2 regions of the Vallitalea guaymasensis genome follow, and region 2 is predicted to be linked to the other one. Evidence: a T-box and tRNA genes for the amino acid it is inferred to sense, from the RefSeq annotation. Region 2 holds a T-box; the other holds one or more tRNA genes.
What was found. The T-box of region 2 lies ahead of pheS (phenylalanine--tRNA ligase subunit alpha). A T-box ahead of a tRNA ligase gene usually reads a tRNA of that ligase, here a tRNA-Phe.
Positions count from the first base shown of each region.

Region 1: it has a tRNA-Phe gene. The T-box ahead of pheS (phenylalanine--tRNA ligase subunit alpha) is inferred to sense a tRNA for this amino acid. The anticodon was not compared.

Region 1 is NZ_CP058561.1:2,466,636-2,470,033, forward strand. Features, by position in the region: rRNA gene HYG85_RS10830 (23S ribosomal RNA) at 1-1,392, shown strand, start outside; tRNA gene HYG85_RS10835 (tRNA-Asp) at 1,523-1,597, shown strand; tRNA gene HYG85_RS10840 (tRNA-Val) at 1,639-1,711, shown strand; tRNA gene HYG85_RS10845 (tRNA-Thr) at 1,872-1,944, shown strand; tRNA gene HYG85_RS10850 (tRNA-Tyr) at 1,951-2,032, shown strand; tRNA gene HYG85_RS10855 (tRNA-Met) at 2,068-2,144, shown strand; tRNA gene HYG85_RS10860 (tRNA-Phe) at 2,149-2,224, shown strand; tRNA gene HYG85_RS10865 (tRNA-Lys) at 2,244-2,317, shown strand; gene HYG85_RS10870 (aminotransferase class I/II-fold pyridoxal phosphate-dependent enzyme) at 2,532-3,398, shown strand, end outside.
Region 2 is NZ_CP058561.1:4,272,630-4,276,027, forward strand. Features, by position in the region: gene HYG85_RS18285 (sensor histidine kinase) at 1-566, shown strand, start outside; T-box leader at 885-1,142, shown strand; gene pheS (phenylalanine--tRNA ligase subunit alpha) at 1,215-2,234, shown strand; gene pheT (phenylalanine--tRNA ligase subunit beta) at 2,363-3,398, shown strand, end outside.

The sequences.
Region 1 (3,398 bases), 1.8 Mb from region 2:
AGGATAGGATGGAAGGAAAATCCGCCGTCCGTTTCTGAAGTACGAACAGGACCGAAATAAAAGTAGGGAAGTCTCTGAATCCATACTGTCAAGAAAAGCCGCTATTGTTTTGTATGTGCCCGTACCGTAAACCGACACAGGTAGATGAGGAGAGAATCCTAAGGCCGACGGGAGAAGCGTTGTTAAGGAACTCGGCAAAATGACTCCGTAACTTAGGGATAAGGAGTGCCTCTTTATAGAGGCCGCAGAGAATAGGCCCAAGCGACTGTTTAGCAAAAACACAGGTCTCTGCAAAACCGAAAGGTGAAGTATAGGGGCTGACGCCTGCCCGGTGCTGGAAGGTTAAGAGGAGGGGTTAGCGCAAGCGAAGCTCTGAATTTAAGCCCCAGTAAACGGCGGCCGTAACTATAACGGTCCTAAGGTAGCGAAATTCCTTGTCGGGTAAGTTCCGACCCGCACGAAAGGCGTAACGATTTGGGCACTGTCTCGACAACGCGCCCGGTGAAATTGTAGTACCAGTGAAGATGCTGGTTACCCGCGACAGGACGGAAAGACCCCGTGGAGCTTTACTCCAGCTTGATACTGGGATTCGGTATTACATGTACAGGATAGGAGGGAGACTTTGAAGCAAGGACGCCAGTCTTTGTGGAGTCGATGTTGGGATACCTCCCTTGTAGTACTGGATTTCTAACCTGGCACCATAAACTGGTGTAGGGACAATGTCAGGTGGGGAGTTTGACTGGGGCGGTCGCCTCCGAAAAGGTATCGGAGGCGCTCAAAGGTCATCTCAGAATGGTTGGAAACCATTCGAAGAGTGCAAAGGCAGAAGATGGCTTGACTGTGACACCGACGGGTGGAGCAGGTACGAAAGTAGGACTTAGTGATCCGGTGGTATGAAAGTGGGATTGCCATCGCTCAACGGATAAAAGCTACCCCGGGGATAACAGGCTTATCACTCCCAAGAGTTCACATCGACGGAGTGGTTTGGCACCTCGATGTCGGCTCATCGCATCCTGGGGCTGAAGTAGGTCCCAAGGGTTGGGCTGTTCGCCCATTAAAGCGGTACGCGAGCTGGGTTCAGAACGTCGTGAGACAGTTCGGTCCCTATCCGTCGTGGGCGCAGGATATTTGAGAGGAGCTGTCCTTAGTACGAGAGGACCGGGATGGACGAACCGCTGGTGTATCTGTTGTATTACCAAGTGCATAGCAGAGTAGCCAAGTTTGGAAGGGATAAACGCTGAAGGCATCTAAGCGTGAAGCCCCCCTCAAGATAAGATATCCCATACCGAAAGGTAGTAAGACCCCTTGAAGACTACAAGGTTGATAGGTCGGAGGTGTAAGCATGGTAACATGTTCAGCTGACCGATACTAATAGGTCGAGGGCTTGACCTAAGTACATCAAAGAGATTTGAGTGTATGGTAGTTAAGCTAAGAGTTAAGATATATAAGTTATGTAGCTTTGCAAAGGTTGATAAAGATGATTTGTTGATGACAATGTGTTGTTTTGAATGTTTATAAATGTGGCCCAGTGGTTCAGTTGGTTTAGAACGCCGGCCTGTCACGCCGGAGGTCGAGGGTTCGAGTCCCTTCTGGGTCGTTAGTTGTAAAACTAATAGATTTATATAATATTTATTCCCAGGGCGCATAGCTCAGCTGGGAGAGCACCTGCCTTACAAGCAGGGGGTCACAGGTTCGAGCCCTGTTGCGCCCACTAAATCAAATTCCTTTACAATAAGTTAGGAATTTTATATAGCACGGTAACGTGCATAAAGCAAATAATCCATTAGTATTTACATATTATAAAGATTATAATAGAATAATTTTTATAAGAATAACAAAAAATATTATAAAGTGGATGAAAATAAATATGCGCCGACGTGGCTCAATTGGCAGAGCAGCTGACTTGTAATCAGCAGGTTATCGGTTCAAGTCCGATCGTCGGCTTGCAATGGAGGGGTTCCCGAGTGGCCAAAGGGGGCAGACTGTAAATCTGTTGGCTCCGCCTTCGAAGGTTCGAATCCTTCTCCCTCCACTAATTAATAGTAATATAAGTACTGTTAATGTTAACGCGGAGTGGAGCAGTCTGGTAGCTCGTCGGGCTCATAACCCGAAGGTCAGAGGTTCAAATCCTTTCTCCGCAACCAATATGCCCAGATAGCTCAGTCGGTAGAGCAGAGGACTGAAAATCCTCGTGTCGGTGGTTCGATTCCGCCTCTGGGCACCATAAAAACTTTATAAAATTTGGGCCACTAGCTCAGTCGGCTAGAGCACTGGACTTTTAATCCAGGTGTCCCGGGTTCGAGTCCCGGGTGGCTCACTTAAGAAATCGTCTATATTTATAGACGATTTTTTAGTATAATGAAATAGTCTAATATAATATAAGAATAATTACTATAAAATAAAATAAATGTTATCAACAGATTCTATATGAAAAACATAAAACTGTTAACAATCTTATATGAATCCGATTGTTTCTGTTGATAAGATAAATAAGTATAAAAATCCTTTACTGAATGGATAGGAGAATTTGAATGAAAGAAAAAACACTCTATAATCACCTTATGGAATATAAGAAGAAAATTTATCCTTTTCATATGCCAGGACATAAATTAGGTAGAAAATTTAAGCTAAAAAATATAGCTAAGATAGATGTTACAGAAGTAAGAGGAACAGATAATTTGCATGATCCTTCTGGTATAATATATGAAGCCCAAGTAAAAGCAGCAAAGACTTTTGGTGCAGATAAAACTTATTTCTTAGTAAATGGTAGTACTGGAGGTATTATTTCTGCCATAACTTCAATATGTAAAGAAAAAGACCAAGTATTGATTGCAAGGAATAGTCATAAATCCGTTTATAATGCTATATTAATAAATAATTTGGTACCCATATATATTTACCCCAAAGTACTAGAAAACGGTCTTATTGGTGGAATTAATCCAACAGAGATTGAAGAAAAAATCAAGAATAACTCTCATATTAAGATGATAATTATTACAAGTCCTACTTATGAAGGTTATGTATCCAATATAGCCGCAATATCAAAAATAACCCATAAATATAATAAGATATTAATGGTTGATGAAGCCCATGGTTCACATTTTAGATTCCACAATTATTTTCCAGAAACTTCATTACAACAAGGTGCAGATATAGTTATTCAGAGTGCCCATAAAACCCTACCATCAATTACTCAAACCGCTATGTTGCATATCAAAAATGATAGGATAGATACTAATAGATTACAAAATGCTCTATCTATCTTTCAAACCAGCAGCCCCTCATATGTACTAATGAATAGTCTAGATAGCTGCAGAAATATAATTGACACAAGAGGTAATAAATTATTCAATGCATATGTTAAACAATTAAAAAATTGCAGACATAGATTAAAGGCT
Region 2 (3,398 bases):
TCAGTATTGAGAATGAGATAGATAAGATTGAGAGATATGTTGAACAGACTTTGTATTATTCTAGAAGTATGAGTTTTTCTAAGGATTATCTGATTAGGGAATATAATCTTAATAAGCTGGTAAAACAGTCCATCAAGAAGTTTGCTAAGACATTTATTGGTAAGAAGATTGCTTTGACGGTGGATATTGATGATAATATCTGTGTTTATACGGATAAAAAATGGTTTGGATTCATATTGGAGCAATTGCTTTCTAATGCGTTGAAGTATACTGATAAGAGTGATGGTAGGATTGATATTAGTACTTATGAAGATGATAGGGAATATAGATTGCTTATTAGGGATAATGGAGTAGGTATTAAGATTGAAGATCTTAGGAGGGTTTTTGAGAGAGGTTTTACTGGATTTAATGGTAGGTATTTTGAGAAGTCTACAGGGATGGGGTTGTATTTGTCTAGGAAATTAGCTAGGAAGTTGGGCCATAAGATTACTATTGAGTCTAAGTCTAATGTTTATACTTTGGTTAGGATTCATGTTAGTAAGGTGGGGGAATATTTTTTGAGGTAGCGGATTATATTAAAAATTAGTTAGTTAGTGAAAGTTGGTGGAATGATTTGGCTGGGGCAAGGTGTATATAGGTGGTTTAACTTGCCTTACTCTGGGAAGCGATCGGTCTGCGTTAAACCACCTATATACACCTTTGGTTAGTCAACTAGGAAGGATGAAAAATATATTAAGAGCTGATTTTCTTTTCGGATAGGACTACTTTGACGGAGCCATCCATGTATTTTTTTATAGTGGTGTATCTTGTTTTTTTGTAGAAAGCCCTTGACACATATTAGGAATATGATAAAATAGGAAGTAAATTATTAATATGAATATTAAATAAAGGCTATGATAGTGTATAAGTAGGTAGGTATTTTACTTTTAGAGAGAAAGTGTCGTTGGCTGAAAGCACTTTTAAGTTCTGATATCTGGTGAATTTCCCACTTGAGCTGTATTTCTGAACATGGATGATCTTTGATAGGATATAAGTAGGAGATAACGTTGAGCGCGTTACGTTAGTTGAGTGTCTAATTAGGCTTAGTGTAGTTTGCCTATTGAAATTAGGGTGGTACCACCGAAGTTTGCTCGGTCCCTTGGAGGGATGGAGTTTTTTTATTGCGCATTATAGTTTTACCTATTTTAATAAAAGGTTTGAAAGGAGTATATAGCATGAAAGAAAAGTTACAGGCTATAAAAGAAGAAGCTTTAAAAAGTATTAATGAAGCAGTAGACTTGAAAGTCCTTAATGACATTAGAGTTAACATCTTAGGTAAAAAAGGAGAGTTAACAAGTGTTTTAAGAGGTATGAAAGATTTGACTAAGGAAGAAAGACCGGTTATTGGACAGTTGGCTAATGAGGTCAGGAATCTAATAGAGGAAAAATTAGAGGATGCTAAAGGTAGTTTAGCTAAGAAACAAAGAGAGAAACAATTAAAAGAAGAAGTTATTGATGTTACCATGCCAGCTAAGAAGGTTGTTATGGGTCATAGACATCCAATGAATATTGTTCTTGATGATATAAAAGACATTTTCATGGGAATGGGTTATGAGATTGCTGAAGGTCCTGAGGTTGAAAAGGATTATTATAATTTTGAAGCTCTTAACATTCCTGAAAATCATCCAGCAAAAGATGAGCAGGATACTTTTTATATAAATAAAGAAGTTGTTCTTAGAACACAGACTTCTCCAGTGCAGATTAGAGTTATGGAAAATAATAAACCACCAATTCGTATAATGGCTCCTGGTAGAGTTTATCGTTCAGATGAAGTTGATGCATCTCACTCACCAGTTTTCAATCAAATTGAAGGATTGGTAATTGATAAGAACATTACTATGGCAGATTTAAAAGGTGCTTTAGAAGTTTTTGTAAAAGAACTTTATGGAGAAAAGGTTAGAGTAAAATTCAGACCTCATCATTTCCCATTCACAGAGCCTAGTGCAGAGGTTGATGTATCTTGTGTAATGTGTGGAGGAGAAGGTTGTCGTGTATGTAAAGGTTCAGGTTGGATAGAAATACTTGGTTGTGGTATGGTTCATCCAAAAGTGCTTGAAATGGTTGGAATCGATCCAAAAGAATATAGTGGATTTGCTTTTGGTATGGGACTTGAACGTATTACCATGTTGAGATATGGTATCAAAGATATTCGATTGTTCTATGAAAATGATGTGAGATTTTTATCACAGTTCTAATTAAGGCTGTAATGAATCTTAGTAATGATAGATATTAACTTATAAAATTAAGTGAAAAATGACTCAGAGTTTAATTAAAATAGATGTGACGGTGATATCCGTTTAGAATTTATAAGGAAGGTGTAAAAATGAACGTACCTATGCAGTGGTTGAATGACTACGTAGAAATTGATTGTGATATAGATACTTTTATGGACGGCATGACTATGTCAGGTTCTAAGGTAGAAGGTTATGAAGAATTAGGAAAAGAAATTAGTAAGGTAGTAGTTGGGAAAATATTAAAGATTGAAAAACATCCAGATGCTGATAAGCTAGTTGTAACACAAGTTAATGTAGGTGAAGAAGAGCCTATACAGATTGTTACTGGAGCTAATAATATCAGTGAAGGAGATTATGTGCCAATAGCTCTTGTTGGTTCTACATTACCAGATGATATTAAGATCAAAAAAGGGAAACTAAGAGGAATCCCATCTAATGGAATGATGTGTTCTGTTGAAGAACTTGGTTTGATGAGAGAAGATTTCCCAGAAGCACCAGAACATGGTATCTATATATTTGATAAAGAATATGAATTAGGAATGGATGTTAAGAGTATATTTGGATTGGATGATATTGTAGTAGAGTATGAAATTACATCTAACCGTCCTGACTGTTTCAGTATTGTAGGTATTGGCCGTGAAGCAGCAGCGACTTTCGGTAAAGATTTCAAGTATCCTGAGATTAAAGTTGATGAAGTTGAAGGTAATGCCAATGATTATATAAAAATAGAGATAGAAGATGAAGACCTATGTGCTAGATTTGCAGGTAGAGTAGTTAAGAATCTTAAGATAGAGCCATCACCATGGTGGTTAAAAAAGAGATTATTATCATGTGGTGTTAGACCAATAAACAATATCGTTGATATAACTAATTTTGTTATGATGGAATTTGGTCAGCCTATGCATGCATACGATTTAGATAAACTAGAAGGAAAGAAAGTTATTGCAAGAAGAGCTAAAGACAATGAGAAGATAATTACGTTAGATGGTGAAGAAAGAGAATTGGATTCATCAATGCTTGTAATAGCTGATGAAAACAAACCAGTGTCATTAGCTGGTATCATGGGTGGAGAAGATACTAAAGTAACAGAAGAAACTAAGACATTACTTTTTGAAGCTGCTAACT